Regions from separate parts of the Metabacillus flavus genome, predicted to be linked through region 1. Evidence: riboswitches for the same ligand, from Rfam matches in the RefSeq annotation. Region 1 holds a riboswitch; each other region holds the start of a gene.
What was found. A riboswitch is a leader RNA that binds a small molecule or an ion and turns the genes downstream of it on or off. The one in region 1 is predicted to bind S-adenosylmethionine.
Positions count from the first base shown of each region.

Region 1 (3,782 bases):
CTTTTAGATAAATCACGTTGTTGACAGGAGAGAAAGAACTAATTTTCTGCACCTCAAGCTTAATCGGGCTCAGCTTGTTTGCAACAGATCTGAGTTCTTTGGAAATCGCCTTAACTTCTTCATCTGACGCTTCAAATGGCGTCTTCAGAGTCAAGTGCGGCGGAATGAGCGCGTAATGAGGGTCATAGCGTTTTCGGTAGGAATTCGCCAGATCTTGAAGTTTTTTTGCCGGAAATAGGACAATTCCATATTTCATACAGGTTCCCTCCAGTAGTAGGTAGTATTTAATTAAAACATGGCTTTAAGCGCCTTAGGAAGCAGAGGCTGCCAATGTGTCCATGTGTGGTCCCCATCAAATTCTTCATATGTGTAAGGAAATCCTTTTTTTTCGATCGCTTTTTGCAATTTGCGATTCGGTTCGATGAAATTCTGCACTTCTCCAGCTGTGGTTTTGACTTCTGTTTCCTTCTCGCCCACCTGATGATAGATGGTCAAACTCGGATCTGCATCATATTGCTCCACAGCATTCAGAACCTTCTCGTCTGCATAAGGAGACTGCATAATGATTTTACCAAAAATACTCGGATAGTCGAGTGCTGTCATAAATCCGACTGTGGCAGCAAGTGAATCCCCAATGAGTGCGCGGCCCTGTCCGACTTGATATGTAGGGAACTCCCGGTCAAGAAACGGGACTAGTTCATGAGCAAGAAACCGTTTATAAGCAGAAAATTTTTCGCCATCCGGATGATATTTTGCGCGGCGGTCCTGTACGTTCTTATATGGGATGCCGACAATGATGACATTTTCAGTTTCGCCGTTTTCAAGCAGTGATTCATACTGGCGGGCAATGCGCCCAAGCCTGAAATAATCCTGTCCATCCTGCGCAATCAGCAAACTGTACTTATACAGCGGTGAATAGCTTTTAGGCAGGTATGTAAGAACAGTCAGTTCTTCGTTCAATGCTTCTGAAAAAAAGGAAGATTCTTTGACAATTCCAGTTTGCTTCTCCACAGGTAAGTCCTCCAGGTGAGTTAAGTAAGGTTTGTACTTAGTTTTTGCGTCTAGCTCCGGCGCCTAGCCCCTCGAGGTCATAAGCCACTCAACCTCCGAAAGGAAAAAACACCTTTCTCCGGCTGATTGTCTTATGCTTGTCGGGGGCCTGCAGGAGGCAGGTCAGTTCTGCGTTGCGGCAGGACGCCGCGCACTTAGCAGAACATCCTTCCTTGAGGAGCCTCCGCTTTTGGAATGTGATGGATAAGTTGTTTCTACTTTGTTTTTGCGTCTAGCTCCGGCGCCTAGCCCCTCGAGGTCATAAGCCACTCAACCTACGAAAGGAAAAAACGCCTTTCTCCGGCTGATTGTCTTATGCTTGTCGGGGCTGAGCAAGGCGCCTCCGCTTTTGGTTTTTGTATTCGCTTCCACCTATTTTATCATGATTTAAGAAAAAATGCTTTTCCGGAGAAATCAGGAAAGTTTACATGAATCGCTTGTAAAATTCATAGAATTGCGTTAAAGTTATAAAAAATTCATAATATTTCGGACGATTTATTCTTATCCAGAGAGGTGGAGGGACTGGCCCTGCGAAACCTCAGCAACCGGCAGAACGCTCTAGGCGTGCCAAGGTGCTAAATCCAGCAAGCGAGCTTGGGAGATGAGAAGAAGAACTGTTAAGCGACAAGCCTTCTTCTTATTTTTAAGAGGAAGGCTTTTTTGTATTCTTATTCTGCAGAAACGAGGGTGTAAAATGACAAAACATACTGAAACGATCCTAGCCCAAATCGGCAACCGCAGTGAACAGACAACTGGCGCGGTAAATCCCCCCATTTATTTAACGACGGCTTACCGTCATGCGGGAATCGGGGAATCGACCGGTTTTGATTACATACGAACCGGCAACCCGACCCGGTCCATTGCGGAAAAAGCATTAGCCGATTTAGAAGGAGGAGACCAGGGCTTTGCTTTCAGCTCTGGGATGGGGGCGATCCAAACGATTATGGCCCTATTCAAAACCGGAGATGATTTGATCGTTTCTTCCGATATTTATGGAGGAACGTACCGGCTGTTTGAACAGGAATGGCGCAAATATGGGCTAACCTTTCAATACGATACCTTTACAGATCTTGAAAGCGCAGAAGCACGCATCCTGCCGAATACAAAAGCCATTTTTCTGGAGACGCCAACCAACCCGCTCATGCAGGAAGCGGATGTTGCTGCAGTAGCAGAAGTGGCGAAGCGCCACGGCCTGCTGCTGATTGTAGATAACACGTTTTACACACCGGTCATTCAGCAGCCGCTAAAAAGCGGAGCCGATATCGTCATCCACAGTGCAACAAAATACCTTGGAGGGCACAATGATCTCCTTGCTGGGATCGTTGTAGCAAAAGGGCAGGAGCTTTGTGCGGAACTCGCTTCCCATCATAATGCGATCGGTGCGGTTCTTGCACCGTTTGATTCATGGCTTTTGATCCGCGGATTAAAAACGCTCGCGCTTCGGATGAGGCAGCATGAACAGAATGCAGCTGAAGTAGCCGGATTCCTGGAAGAAGCCCCGGAGGTAACCGATGTACTTTATCCGGGCCGAGGAGGCATGCTGTCGTTCCGGATCGCGAAGGAGGAATGGGTAAATCCATTCTTAAAAAATTTGAAGACGATTACGTTCGCAGAAAGTCTTGGCGGAGTTGAGAGTTTGATGACGTATCCGGCCACACAGACGCATATGGATATACCAGAAGAAATTCGTACGGCAAACGGTGTCTGTAATAGGCTTCTGCGTTTCTCGGTAGGAATCGAGCACGCAGAAGATCTCAAAGCTGATTTGAATCAGGCATTCCAGGCTGTGAAGGAGGAGGAAAAAATTGAGCAATACTGATTGGTCCATCCAGACAAAGCTGCTGCACAATAGCCATAAAACGGATAAAGAAACGGGAGGGGTGAGCGTTCCCGTACACTTATCGTCCACCTTTCACCAGTCTGATTTTGATCAATTCGGAAAATACGATTATGCCCGATCAGGGAACCCGACGAGAGAAGTGCTTGAGAACGCAATTGCCGATCTTGAAGGCGGAACGAGAGGATTTGCATTTTCATCCGGTATGAGCGCGATTTCGACTGCCTTTCTTTTATTATCAAAAGGAGATCATGTCCTGGTGACGGAGGATGTTTACGGCGGAACGTACCGGATGGTGACGGAGGTTTTGAGCAGGTTTGGAATCGAATATACATTTGTGGATATGACCGACCTTCACAATGTTGCGTCGAAAATCCGTCCGAATACAAAAGTGATTTATTTAGAAACGCCATCCAACCCGCTGCTGAAAATTACGGATATCCAAGGAATTGTAAAGCTTGCGAAAGCCAATAACTGTTTAACGTTTCTGGATAATACGTTTTTAACACCTGCTTTGCAGCGTCCGCTGGGGCTAGGAGTAGACATTGTTCTTCACAGCGCCACGAAATTTTTAGCGGGACACAGTGATGTCGTGGCAGGGCTCGCTGCTGTAAAAGATGAAGAGCTTGGAAACCAGCTGTACAAACTCCAAAATTCCTTTGGAGCCATTCTCGGGGCACAGGATTCCTGGCTTGTGCTGAGGGGCCTGAAAACTCTTCACGTCCGTTTGAAGCAATCGACCGAATCTGCCCATAAGCTGGCCGCATTCTTGTCAAGGCATCCGGCTGTAGAAGAAGTCTATTATCCGGGTCTTTCCTTCCATCCCGGCTGTTCCGTACAGCGTTATCAGGCAGATGGACCGGGTGCCGTGCTTTCCTTCAGGCTGTCTGATGAG
Region 1 is NZ_JAGVRK010000001.1:1,272,817-1,276,598, forward strand. It holds gene J9317_RS06615 (YjcG family protein) at 1-256, opposite strand, end outside; gene J9317_RS06620 (alpha/beta hydrolase) at 289-1,011, opposite strand; SAM riboswitch class I at 1,549-1,658, shown strand; gene J9317_RS06625 (methionine biosynthesis PLP-dependent protein) at 1,745-2,869, shown strand; gene metC (cystathionine beta-lyase) at 2,856-3,782, shown strand, end outside.

Region 2 (3,782 bases), 420 kb from region 1:
ATACAGAGCTTAATGTGAAAAATCCGGTTGCTTTTGCTTTGAACTATATCAACCAGGACTGGGTTGCGGGACTGATTTCAATCGGTGCCATTGCCGGGATGACAACAGTTTTACTTGTTATGATGTATGGCCTGTCCCGTCTGTTTTATGCAATCAGCCGTGATGGTCTTCTGCCGAGCGGTTTATCAAAAATCAACAAAAAGACGCAGACTCCTGTCAAAACGACATACCTGGGCTGTTTGCTCGTTTCCCTTTTTGCAGGTTTTATACCGCTTGATGAATTAGCAAATTTAACAAGTATCGGTACTCTGTTTGCCTTTATGTCGGTTTCGATTGGGATCTTGGTTTTAAGAAAATCAGGAGAAGGGATGAAGGCAGGGTTTAAAACTCCATTCGTTCCAGTTGTGCCGATTTTAGCCTTCCTCTCCTGTGCGTATTTAATGCTCCAGCTTCAAATGCAAACTTGGATTGCCTTCCTGATTTGGCTGGCTGCCGGTTTAATTGTTTACTTCGTTTATGGAAGAAAACACAGTTTGTTAAACAAATCATAATTGGATAAAAAAGGCGTGCCGGATGCACGTCTTTTTTTTATTCGTTTGCGCAACCCTAAAAAGAAAAAGGGATGTGTCATGTACGATGAAAAAATGGATTTCCTGTTTTCTTATAGCAGGTATACTTGCAGGGATAGCTGAGCCTAGGCTTGTTTATTCAGCACACCAGCAGGAGCCCGCATATGCAAAGTGGTCTAAAATTGCTATACAAGAGGTTAAGCGTAAGTATCCGGATGCCAAGCTGCTGGATTATAAGCATATTGGCCGCGAAAAATTGGATGATGAATTGGCAGCAGAAAAATTTAAGCTCTGGATACGCCAGGGCAGCAGGGAATTCGGATTATTTGTAACAGTTGAATTTAATGAAAAGACCCAGAAAGTAAAATCCATTCATTTTAAAGAATCCGAACGTTGAAGCGGAAGCAGACCATCTGTAGTGGTCTGCTTTTTTGTAAAGGTTTCTAAATCTCAGAAAGCGGTATTAATTATTATTAGAAAATGCTTGAGACGGGGGAAACCAATGTACAGGAAGGACTTTTACGTTTTCGATGAGAATGGGCCAAAGCCTGCAGTTATTCGGAATTATAAGGAAACAGATTTTGAAGGACTGATTGCCATTCAGCAGAAGATACGGAGGGCTAATGGAATGGAAAAGTCCTTTTTTGAATCAATAGTAATAATTGTAAATATTCGAGTGCTATAATAATTGTCTGAAAACGATACAGTGCCCTTTTATATTAGAAATGAAAGGGTTTTCTATTTTTTGAATAGGAATATTATTTTCTTGAAAAAGTAAAATTCGCATCTTATTTTGTTTGACATTTATCCTGTCAGCCCTTAAGGTAGTAAAAGATTGTTTTTGAAAAGCCAATAAATTAATTCGAACTTCTTATCATGAGAGGCGGAGGGACTGGCCCTGCGATGCCTCGGCAGCGGACTTTTTTTGAAGAGTGCTGTGCCAAATCCAGCAAGCTCCAGAGCTTGGAAGATAAGAAGAGTGTCCTGAAAATTGTGTATTAAGGCCTCTTCTTAAAAGGATAAGAAGGGGTCTTTTTTATAAGGCGGATCTTCCGGCAGCAGGTGATGATAACCAGCAATGCTGGAAAAACAGAATAGCAGCGAGGTGGAGAAAATGGATTTAAATAACGGAACGAAAAGAAATCCGCTGGCTTTATTGCCATTGCTGATTTTTATATCGCTATTTATTTTAGCAGGTGTGATCACTGGGGACTTCTATAAGCTTCCGATGGTTGTAGCGATTCTTGTGGCAGTTGCAGTTGCCCTTTTTATGAATAGAAAAGAAAATTTGACATCAAAAGTTGAACGCTTTGCGAAGGGTGCAGGACATCCTGATATTATGATTATGGTATTTATCTACATCCTGGCCGGCGCTTTCTCGGAAGCGGCAAAAGGAATGGGTGCGGTAGAGTCGACAGTTAACCTGGCTTTAACGTATTTTCCTCAAAGCTTTTTAGTAGTAGGACTTTTCATCATTGCAGCATTTGTCTCAATCTCAATGGGTACATCAATGGGAACTATTGCAGCTCTTGGACCGATTGCAGCAGGAATCAGCGGTGAGACAGAAATTCCGGTTGCTCTGGCTGTTGCTTCTGTTATTGGGGGAGCGATGTTCGGAGACAATTTATCGTTTATTTCCGATACAACGATTGCAGCCGTACGCTCACAGAAAACCGAAATGCTGGACAAGTTTAAAACGAACTTTTTCATCGTCCTGCCGGCAGCAATTGTTACAGTTATCGTCCTGGTTGCCATTTCACTTGGGATGGATTCAGCAGTCGAACCAAAGGAGTTCAGTTTTGTAAAATTGCTCCCTTACATTGGGGTGCTCATCGCAGCACTCGCCGGGTTGAATGTTGTCGCCGTACTGGGCGGGGGAATTGTCTTAACAGGTGTTATCGGTCTGGCAGACGGAAGCTTCAATATCCTGACCTTCTCTCAAACCATGATGAAAGGCATCTCTGGAATGTCAGAGCTTATCATCCTGTCCGTCCTTATTGGAGGTATGGTAGAACTCATCAAGCATAATGGAGGAATTGCCTTCCTGCTGAACGCTATGACGAAAAACATCCGTACAAAAAAAGGCGCAGAGTTTGGAATTGCCGGACTTGTCAGTGCAACAAACCTATCAACTGCGAATAACACGATCTCAATTATCACAGCAGGACCGCTTGCGAAAAATATTGCCGATCAGTACGGCATAGATAAAAGAAAATCAGCAAGCATCTTGGATATTTTCTCTTGCAGTGTGCAGGGGCTGATTCCATACGGTGCCCAAATGCTGGCAGGGGCTCAGCTCGTAAAAGCTTCTCCGCTCAGCATTCTTCCGTACACATTCTATCCGATGCTGACTCTTCTATGCGGTATATTAGCCATAGCATTCGGCTTGCCAAGACTGAAACCGAAAGCTGGACACCGCCAAGCTGAAGCGGGAGAGATGAAAGAGAACTATACCAATTGATATTAAGAGCGGTACCCTTTTTCCAGGGTATCGCTTTTTTTAGTTGATAGAAGGCTGTGAGCAGCTTAGATATAACAAAATGGAGTTTGGAAACAATCCATAAATAGTACAGTTGAGGAATAGGTAAATAAGGGGCAGGAACGGCTAAATAACGTGCGCCGGCGGACAGAAAATGAAACAGCTAAATTTGGTTCCCGAACGGCTAAATAAGCGGGAGGAACGGCTAAATTGAAGAGCCGAACGGCCAAATAACGTGTGCCATCAAACAGAAAAAAATGTACCGGCTAAATAAGTGCTGGGAAGTTCGGAACAGCCAAATAGCGTGCGCCATTTGAAAAAAGTTTTCGGTGAGCACTTCAAAAATCAGCTGTTTGCCCTTTTAACTCCAAATTCCGACAAATTTCGCAAAGGATTGATTAGGTTTCATTAGAAACCTTGATAAACCGCTATTCTGCCTTTTACAACAATTAATGACAAAAACACCATTTTGCAAACATTTATGTTTAGTGATGACTATTTGCTTATGCAGGATGGCAGGGAGATAGCGCTTACAAGTGGAATGTCTCTATCTTAAGACCTTGCATCCAAAACGAGACCAAAGAAGCCTTTTAATAGAACGCCACCATTTCGGCCGCTTTTCAGATTAAAATGATGAAGGAGTCTTTTTAATAAAGGAGTGATCGTTATGGCAAAAGAGGCCAGTCAGAAGAGCGGTAAATCTTATTTGTTTGAAATTCATTTCCTGCGTGCCT
Region 2 is NZ_JAGVRK010000001.1:854,335-858,116, forward strand. It holds gene bcaP (branched-chain amino acid transporter BcaP) at 1-551, shown strand, start outside; gene J9317_RS04550 (YqzG/YhdC family protein) at 637-966, shown strand; gene J9317_RS21005 (hypothetical protein) at 1,072-1,254, shown strand; SAM riboswitch class I at 1,438-1,546, shown strand; gene J9317_RS04560 (Na+/H+ antiporter NhaC family protein) at 1,684-3,030, shown strand; gene J9317_RS04565 (acyltransferase) at 3,716-3,782, shown strand, end outside.
Region 2: it holds a riboswitch for S-adenosylmethionine, as region 1 does, so the genes downstream of both, J9317_RS04560 (Na+/H+ antiporter NhaC family protein) here and J9317_RS06625 (methionine biosynthesis PLP-dependent protein) in region 1, are expected to answer to the same signal.

Region 3 (3,782 bases), 780 kb from region 1:
CTCCCTGCTTCACAAGCCTCTGGATAATCGAGAAAAAATGCTTCGTTTCTTCAATTGACAGCGGTGCCGTCGGTTCATCAAAAATAATGATTTTCGCCTTGCGGACAAGGGCCCGCGCGATGAGAACCATTTGCTTCTGGGCAAGCGTTAATTCAGAAGCCATTTTCATAACCGAAATGCGGTCCTCCTGCAGCAGCTTCAGAGCCTCCTTCGCCTCTCGATTCAGCTTCTTTCGGGAAACCGTCCATTTTTTGGAGGAGGAGAAGGAGTCGAGCATGATGTTGTCAGCGACCGACAGCTGAGGAACGAGCGCTGTATCCACTTCCTGGTACACACAGTCGATTCCGAGTTCCTTCGCTTCTTTTGGCGAGCGGATCTGAACGGGCTGCCCGTTTACAAAAATTTCGCCGCCATCCTGCGTATAGGCACCTGACAGGATTTTCATCAGCGTGCTTTTCCCCGCTCCATTCGCTCCAAGCAGCGCACGAACTTCCCCGCTTTTCAGTTCAAAATGCGCATCCTTCAGCGCCTTAACACGGCCGAATGATTTGGAGATGTTTTTCATTTGCAGAAGGCTCATCCTTCTCCCTCCTTCTCTGTTATTTTCCTTCTTCCAGCTTTTTCAGCTTATCCGTATACCCCTGCTCGCTTTTTCCCCAGCCTTCCACGTGCTGATCCAGGTCATTCGTTGTCACCTGCTCCTTCGGAAGGGCTTCCTTCGTCACAAATACCGGCTTCAATTTCACTTTTTCCTCCACGCTGTCCCCATTGATTTTCTGATAAGCGTAACGGACCTGAATGCGTCCGATGTCTTTCGGATCGACAGCGGCAGAAGCGACCCATGGGCTGTTTTCCTTTTGGATCATCTGAAGATCCTCATCACTCATGTCAATTCCATACACTTTAATATCCGTTCTTCCCGCCTGCTCAAGAGCACGAACCGCCCCTTTTGCAAATTCATCCCAGGCTGCCCAAACAGCTGTAATCTCGCCTTTATTCGGATACTGCTTCAGGATCGCTTCCATCTGGGCCTGTGTATCGAGAGCCGTGTTTTGGGTTGCGGCACCAAATGCGGCCACTTCCTTAATGCCTGTGTTTTCTTTCAAAAATTGCTGATACGCGATCTGGCGGCGTTCCATCGGAGCAAATCCGGCCACCCAGATTTTCACGATGTTCGCTTTTCCGCCTGAATCTTTAGCCAGCTGATCAAGCGTCATCTGTGCCATTTGCTGGTCACCCTGTTCAATCGACGTTACACCCTTTGATTCCACCCCTGCATCAAACGCAACAACCGGAATGTTTTTGCTGATCGCTTTTTCGACACCGGCAGTCAGCGCTTCCTTCGTTCCGTGATCAATCAGAATCGCGTCAAACCCTTGATTAACCGCGGCATCCACATTGGACGCCATTTTTGCCAGATCGCCGTCAGATGTGAACACAACGGTTTGGCCGCCAAACTTTTCGGTCTGCTCTTTAACGCCTTCTATGTATTGAGCTGAGAACGTTCCAAGGTTCTGCTGCATAATAAGGGCGATTTTCTTTCCTGCAAGCGGATTGTCTTTGCTTGCCTTTGCTTTTGTTCCTGCCTGCTCGCCCACTTTCGGCTGGCATCCTGCAAGCATGGCGAGAATGAGAAGCGCTGCCAGAAGGATCTTTGCATATTTTTTTGTCATGATCTTACTCCCCCTAATAGAAATATTCCGGACGTTCTTTCGAGGGCTTTTCTTACCGGAAAAATAGGAAAAGCCCCTTTCTCATAAAGAAAGAGGCTTGAAGAATTAAAGTCGTCTTCTAAAGCCTCTTATCTCTCAGAAAGTAAAAACCTTTCTGTTGGAATTAGCACCGTGCCTTCAGGGTCAAAACCCTGGCGCGTCTTGCTTTCGCGCCCCGTCTCGCGACGGAATTACGGTCGGTTGCTGGGCATCATAGGGCCAAATCCCTCCGCCTGCTCTGGATAAGAGTGCAATCTGAATAGTATGAAATTTTATTTCCTGAGCTGAATGTTATCACCATTTTTTACAGCCTGCAACATTTTTTTGAAAAAACTTTCAATTCACTCGGGAGTAAATGGGTTTTGCCACAGGATTGCTGGAAATGCCTGCTTTATGCTGAAAGTGAATTTTGAAGGTCTTCAAAAAACTGAGGAGTTTATCAACGGCATTTCCAGCCTGGCTCAAACCGTCACACACAAGTGGAGACGGCATTCCGGTTTAAAGAATAGGCTATGTTAAAGCATTATGTTGATGAGACGCAAGCGGGAGCAGCCGGACAGGTGAGACCCCGCAGGCTCACCGCCAGTCCAAGGATAAGCGAACGCCTGCTAGCTGCAATCAACAGCCAAGTTTAACAGAGCTAAAGAATAAGAGAACCAGTCCGAAAACTGGTTCTCTCTCTTTCTCTTATGCCTTGAGCTCCGAATTTTCATCCGCTGCACGACCAGGAAGAAAGATCGTTACAGCAGATAAAATTCCAAATACAAGGGCAAAACCAATCAATACCCATACACTTCCCCAAAGCAAATTTGAATCCCCCAGTGAGATGACCGCTTTAAACCCGGCAATCGTATAGGTAAACGGAAGCCAGCCGCTGATTGCTTGAACTCCCTCAGGCAGCAGGATGACCGGCAGGCTTGCTCCGGTTGTGGTTATCTGTGCAACAGCCAGAATAAAGGCGAGGAATCGGCCAATGGTTCCTGCAACAGCGGTCAGGGCAAAGATGATAATCATGAAGACGAGACTGACGAAAACAGCGAATAGGATAAAATAGAAAGCGTTTTCAACTTGAAGCTGCAGAATAACTAGAGTAAAGATCGAAAGGACAAGTGCCTGAATGACGGCAAAAATCGCCATTTGGCCAAGCTTGCCCGCATACCAGCCAATGCCGGAGGCTTCTGCAGGCTTTTTGAAATCAGTTACAAAAGTAAGAAGCAAAATGCCAGCGAATAATGCTAATGACAAAATATAAGGTGCGGTTGAGTCACGATAAAATTCATATTCATTTACTGTTTCTGATGCGAGTTTTACAGGTGAGGAGAACATAGAAATGTTGTCGTCCCCCGCTTTAATGCTTCCGGTTTTCTCGGCTCCGCTAGCAAGACCGTCTGCAAGCTGGCCGCTTCCTTCCTTCAGCTTCAGAACGCCGGCGTCAACTTTTGTGACTCCGTCTGTCAGCTGGCTCCAGCCATTCTTGACAGTTTCATTTCCGCCGCTGACTTTAACCAGTCCCGTATGAAGATCTCCCGCTCCTGCGGTAAGGGTCCTCCACCCGGCATCTACTTCCGTGTTTCCGCTGTAGATTTTTTGTGTACCGCCATACAGCTCTGAGACTCCAGACTTCATCTCTTTCCATCCGGAATTCACTGATTGATTTCCGTTGCTTACTTGCGCAGCTCCGGCATTCAATTTTGCAACTGATGAGGTAAGCTCCTTCCAGGAAGAAGAAAGGGCCTGGTTTCCATTTGCAATCGCTTTTGATCCGGCCGCAAGCTTTGCTGCCCCTCCGCTCACCCGGGCTTGTCCTTCTTTTAGCTTTGTCATGCCGGCGGCCAGGGCATTCGCACCGTCTGACGCTTGTTTGACGCCGCCTGCTACTTGTGCGGTTCCTTCTTTCAAGAGTTTCGTATTTTTCGTAATGCTTTCTGTACCGCCTGCTACAATTTTGCTTGTTTCAAGCAGTGTGAGAAATTCACGGTCCGTTTTCAGCTGAGGATTTTTAGCAAGGTACGCTTCCAAACCTTGTGCAAGACCCTTTGCACCGGCAGATACCTGAGCTGCCCCAGCATC
Region 3 is NZ_JAGVRK010000001.1:488,427-492,208, reverse strand. It holds gene J9317_RS02610 (sugar ABC transporter ATP-binding protein) at 1-580, opposite strand, end outside; gene J9317_RS02605 (sugar ABC transporter substrate-binding protein) at 600-1,673, opposite strand; SAM riboswitch class I at 1,799-1,961, opposite strand; partial or broken gene J9317_RS20480 (hypothetical protein) at 2,073-2,231, shown strand; gene J9317_RS02600 (YhgE/Pip family protein) at 2,400-3,782, opposite strand, start outside.
Region 3: it holds a riboswitch for S-adenosylmethionine, as region 1 does, so the genes downstream of both, J9317_RS02605 (sugar ABC transporter substrate-binding protein) here and J9317_RS06625 (methionine biosynthesis PLP-dependent protein) in region 1, are expected to answer to the same signal.

Region 4 (3,782 bases), 130 kb from region 1:
GCTTGTAGCAGGAAACCAATCTCTTCCCGCAAGCTCCCGTTTTACTTCAGCCAGCTCACGCCAGCGCTGTTCCATAATCGTCCTCATACACTCACCCTCCTCTTCTCTAAAATGCTCACTACATCATGGAATGTTTCAAACGGTTCGAATGATAAATGCTGCTCTTTAACCTTATCAAGCAAATAGTCCCGTGCAATGACAAAGTCAGCCATTTTTGCTGCTTCCAGGTCGGTAACAGAATCTCCAATTACAATGATTTCCTGATCAGTGCTTGCTATGCCGCGAATGATGGAGGGCTTGCAGCAGCCGCACTCCATTTCACACCCGCTGTCTGCATCACATGGATGCGGCCAATGAATAAGGATTTGTTCTCCTTGAAAGTCCGCCTCATTGCAAAAGATTTTTTGCTGCTCAATCTGACCATTAAGGAGAGGATGAACGAAAAAATCAATTCCTCCGCTAACAATGTACAATTCGATATTCTGCTCTTTTGCATAGGCTGCAAATTCAGTAAATCCTTCCCTAATTTCGGCTTGATCCAATAGGTAGCTGGTGATTTCCTCCCTTTTAGAAGAGGGCAGCAGGGAAAACATTTTACCGACCCCTTCTTTTACTGAAATGGTTCTATTCAGGACCTGATTCTTTAGCTCCTCCCATTCAGGAGGGGCAAACTGCTTCATGATTTCGATAATGTTGTCATTTATTGTGATGGTTCCATCGAAGTCGCAAAATATTACTGGCTTCATTTTGCAGCCTCGTACTGGCCCCAGAGTTTCAGGGCCTTTTCCAGATGCTCATCCGACCTTGCTTTTTCTTCGAGGGTTCTGCCTTCAAGAACCGCATCAACTGCTGAACGAAATGCTGCTGCTCCTCCTTTAGCTCCGTTCGGATGGCCATGAATCCCTCCCCCTGCATTAATGATGCTGTCATTCCCAAAATCTTTCATGATGACAGGCACCAGCCCGGGATGTATTCCGGCTGAGGGTACTGGAAATACTTTTTTGTACACAGAGGAGACTGTACACTCCTCAGCTATTCCAAGTGCTTCTTTTCTCTTTAGCGCTACGCTGCCGTAAGGGGACGGAAATAAAGAGAAATCAGCTCCGGCTAGGCGGGTTAGTTTTCCCAGAATTAAAGAATAGGAGAATCCGTAAAACTCTGATGCTGCGAACGCCCCGCTCACAGCAGGATGAGCCATGATAGGAACCGGCACTTCATCATCCTCTGCCAGGGATTGCAGAACATCCAGCCCGTAAGCATGAACATTGAACAGCAGTGCCGTTGCTCCAGCCTCAGCAGCCAATCTCGCTTTATCTCGGAGTTCGGATGTCCGTCCGGTCAGATTGACAGCATATAAAGAATTTTTTCCTGTCTCTTCCTTCAAAAGATTTATTATTTGTCTGCCTCGCTTGACCCTATCAAAGAATGGTGTCATGGGATTTTCAAACAAAATTTCGTCATCCTTAACCAAATCCATCCCGCCTGCAAGCTGATCATACAGCTGCTCCTCCAAATAACCTAAATCCTTGCCGATTACTCCTTTGAAAATACTCATCAGCAGCGGCCGGTTGTAAACATTAATTTTTTCTCTGATTCCGTCGATTCCAAATTTAGGACCAGGGAAATGCTTTGCCAGAGAGTCTGAGAACTCTAAGTCCACCAGCTTCACTTCACCGTCCAATGAAAGCTTCCCGAATACTGTCGTTAAAATGGCCGGCAGATCCGGACTGAAATTAACCGCCGGATAAGCAATTTTAATAAGCCCCTTTGTGTGTTTACCTCCAAGGTACGTGCTTGCGTCCCTGTCCTCCTCCAGCTCTGCAGCGGTAATGACTGTTCCCTTATGCTTTTTCAGCTGTTCTTTTTCAAGCTCCGGCAGATCAGTCCAAGAACCGATTGTTAGTCCGAGCGCTATGCCTTCTGCCTTTTTCTCTAAGTTTCCCTTCCGGTCATGAACAAGATAGGTTGCGATGATTTCACTCATTTTTGTCCCTCGCTTTTTTGCTTTTAAAAAATAAGCTCTGCTAGTCTTAGCTGCTGATTTCCGCTGCAAGCGTTCGCTCCAATCAACAGGTGTAAAAAAAATCAACTTAATGCCTTAACATAGCCTAAAAATAAAAAGCCTCTTCATCGCGAGAGAAGAGGCTTTGCATGATAATACTGCAGTACCTTATCCCTCAGCATGTCTGCTGCAAGAATTAGCACCGTGCCCGAACGTAAATGTCCTGGTCGGTTGCCGGGCTTCATAGGGCTAGTCCCTCCACCTGCTCTTGATAAGTACAATATGGACCTGCTAGATATCCGCAGGTTAAATTTTCAATTAATTTGGATTATTACAGGAATTGAATGCTCTGTCAACCTTTTTTACATTGTTTAATCTGCCATTGCAAATAAACCAAGCTTTGATATGCGGGCGGCTGCTTCCTCAATCCGGCTTTCGTCTGTCAGCAGACCTGCGCGGAGGTAGCCTTCTCCAAACTGCCCGAAGCCATTGCCAGGCGCAGTGACTACATGTGCTTTTTCTAAAAGAATATCGGAAAACTCCTGTGATGTGTATCCCTCAGGCACTTTAAGCCAGGCGAAAAAACTTCCCTTGGGCGCCTGAATATCCCAGCCGATGCCGCGAAAAGCTTTTACAAGTGTATTTCTGCGGTTTTCATACATTTGGACAAGTTCTTTTGTGCTTTCGCTCTCATCGAGCAGTGCTGCCTCTGCTGCATCCTGAATGGCACCAAACACACTTACATACATGTGGTCCTGATATAAATTGATCGCATCAATAACCGACGGATTGCCTGCTGCAAATGCCACTCTCCATCCGGCCATATTGAACGTCTTGGAAAGTGTATAGATTTCGATTCCAGTTTCCTTTGCGCCGGGTGTCTGAAGGAAACTGAGGGGCTTTTCACCATCAAAACCGATCGCTCCGTATGCAAAATCATGCACCATGCAGATATGATGTTTTTTCGCCAGTTCGACTGTCTTTTCGAAAAACTCTTTGCTGGCTGCAGCTCCTGTCGGGTTGTTCGGATAGTTCAGGAACATTAGCTTTGCGGAGTCCAGAATACCAGGCGGAATTTTTGTATAATCGGGGAAAAACTGGTTTTCTTCAAGCAAAGGCATTGTGTACATCTCCGCTTCTGCCATTTCTACCCCAGACCAGTAATCCGGATAGCCCGGATCTGGTACGAGAGCAATGTCTCCTGAATTCATAAGGCATTGTGGAAGCTCAACAAGACCCGCTTTTCCCCCAAAGAGGACGGCAATTTCAGTTTCGGGATCCAATAGAACCCCATATTCTCTTTCGTAAAACTTTGCTGCAGCTTCCTTCAGCGAATGTTTCCCTCTGAAGGGAGAATACTTGTGATTGGCCGGATCGCCTGAAGCCTTTTGAAGCGCCATTACAATATGCTCAGGCGTCGGCCGATCGGGATTCCCCTGGCCGAGGTTTATCACGTCATATCCAGCTTTCACTTTGGCGGCCGCCTTCATTGCTAACGCAGCAAAGAACTGCTCAGGCAAGCGTTTTAGCAAGCGGGATGGCTCAAAAAAATTCATTTATTCCACCTTCTCAAAAAATTCTTGAAATTCTAGTCCAAAATCATATAGTGTTAATAACAAAAAGTAAAGCTAAAATTCATCTGAAGGAAGCTGGTCTGAAATGAAACATACAATCTGCTGCATTCAAATTGATATCGCATTTGGCGATCCTGCAGAAAATAAAAGGCGCGTGTCTCATGCAATGGAAGAAGCGATCAAAAAAGAGGCGCCGGACTTTCTCA
Region 4 is NZ_JAGVRK010000001.1:1,402,663-1,406,444, reverse strand. It holds gene J9317_RS07265 (methylthioribulose 1-phosphate dehydratase) at 1-87, opposite strand, end outside; gene J9317_RS07260 (2-hydroxy-3-keto-5-methylthiopentenyl-1-phosphate phosphatase) at 84-746, opposite strand; gene mtnW (2,3-diketo-5-methylthiopentyl-1-phosphate enolase) at 743-1,984, opposite strand; SAM riboswitch class I at 2,168-2,280, opposite strand; gene J9317_RS07250 (pyridoxal phosphate-dependent aminotransferase) at 2,374-3,558, opposite strand; gene J9317_RS07245 (carbon-nitrogen family hydrolase) at 3,662-3,782, shown strand, end outside.
Region 4: it holds a riboswitch for S-adenosylmethionine, as region 1 does, so the genes downstream of both, mtnW (2,3-diketo-5-methylthiopentyl-1-phosphate enolase) here and J9317_RS06625 (methionine biosynthesis PLP-dependent protein) in region 1, are expected to answer to the same signal.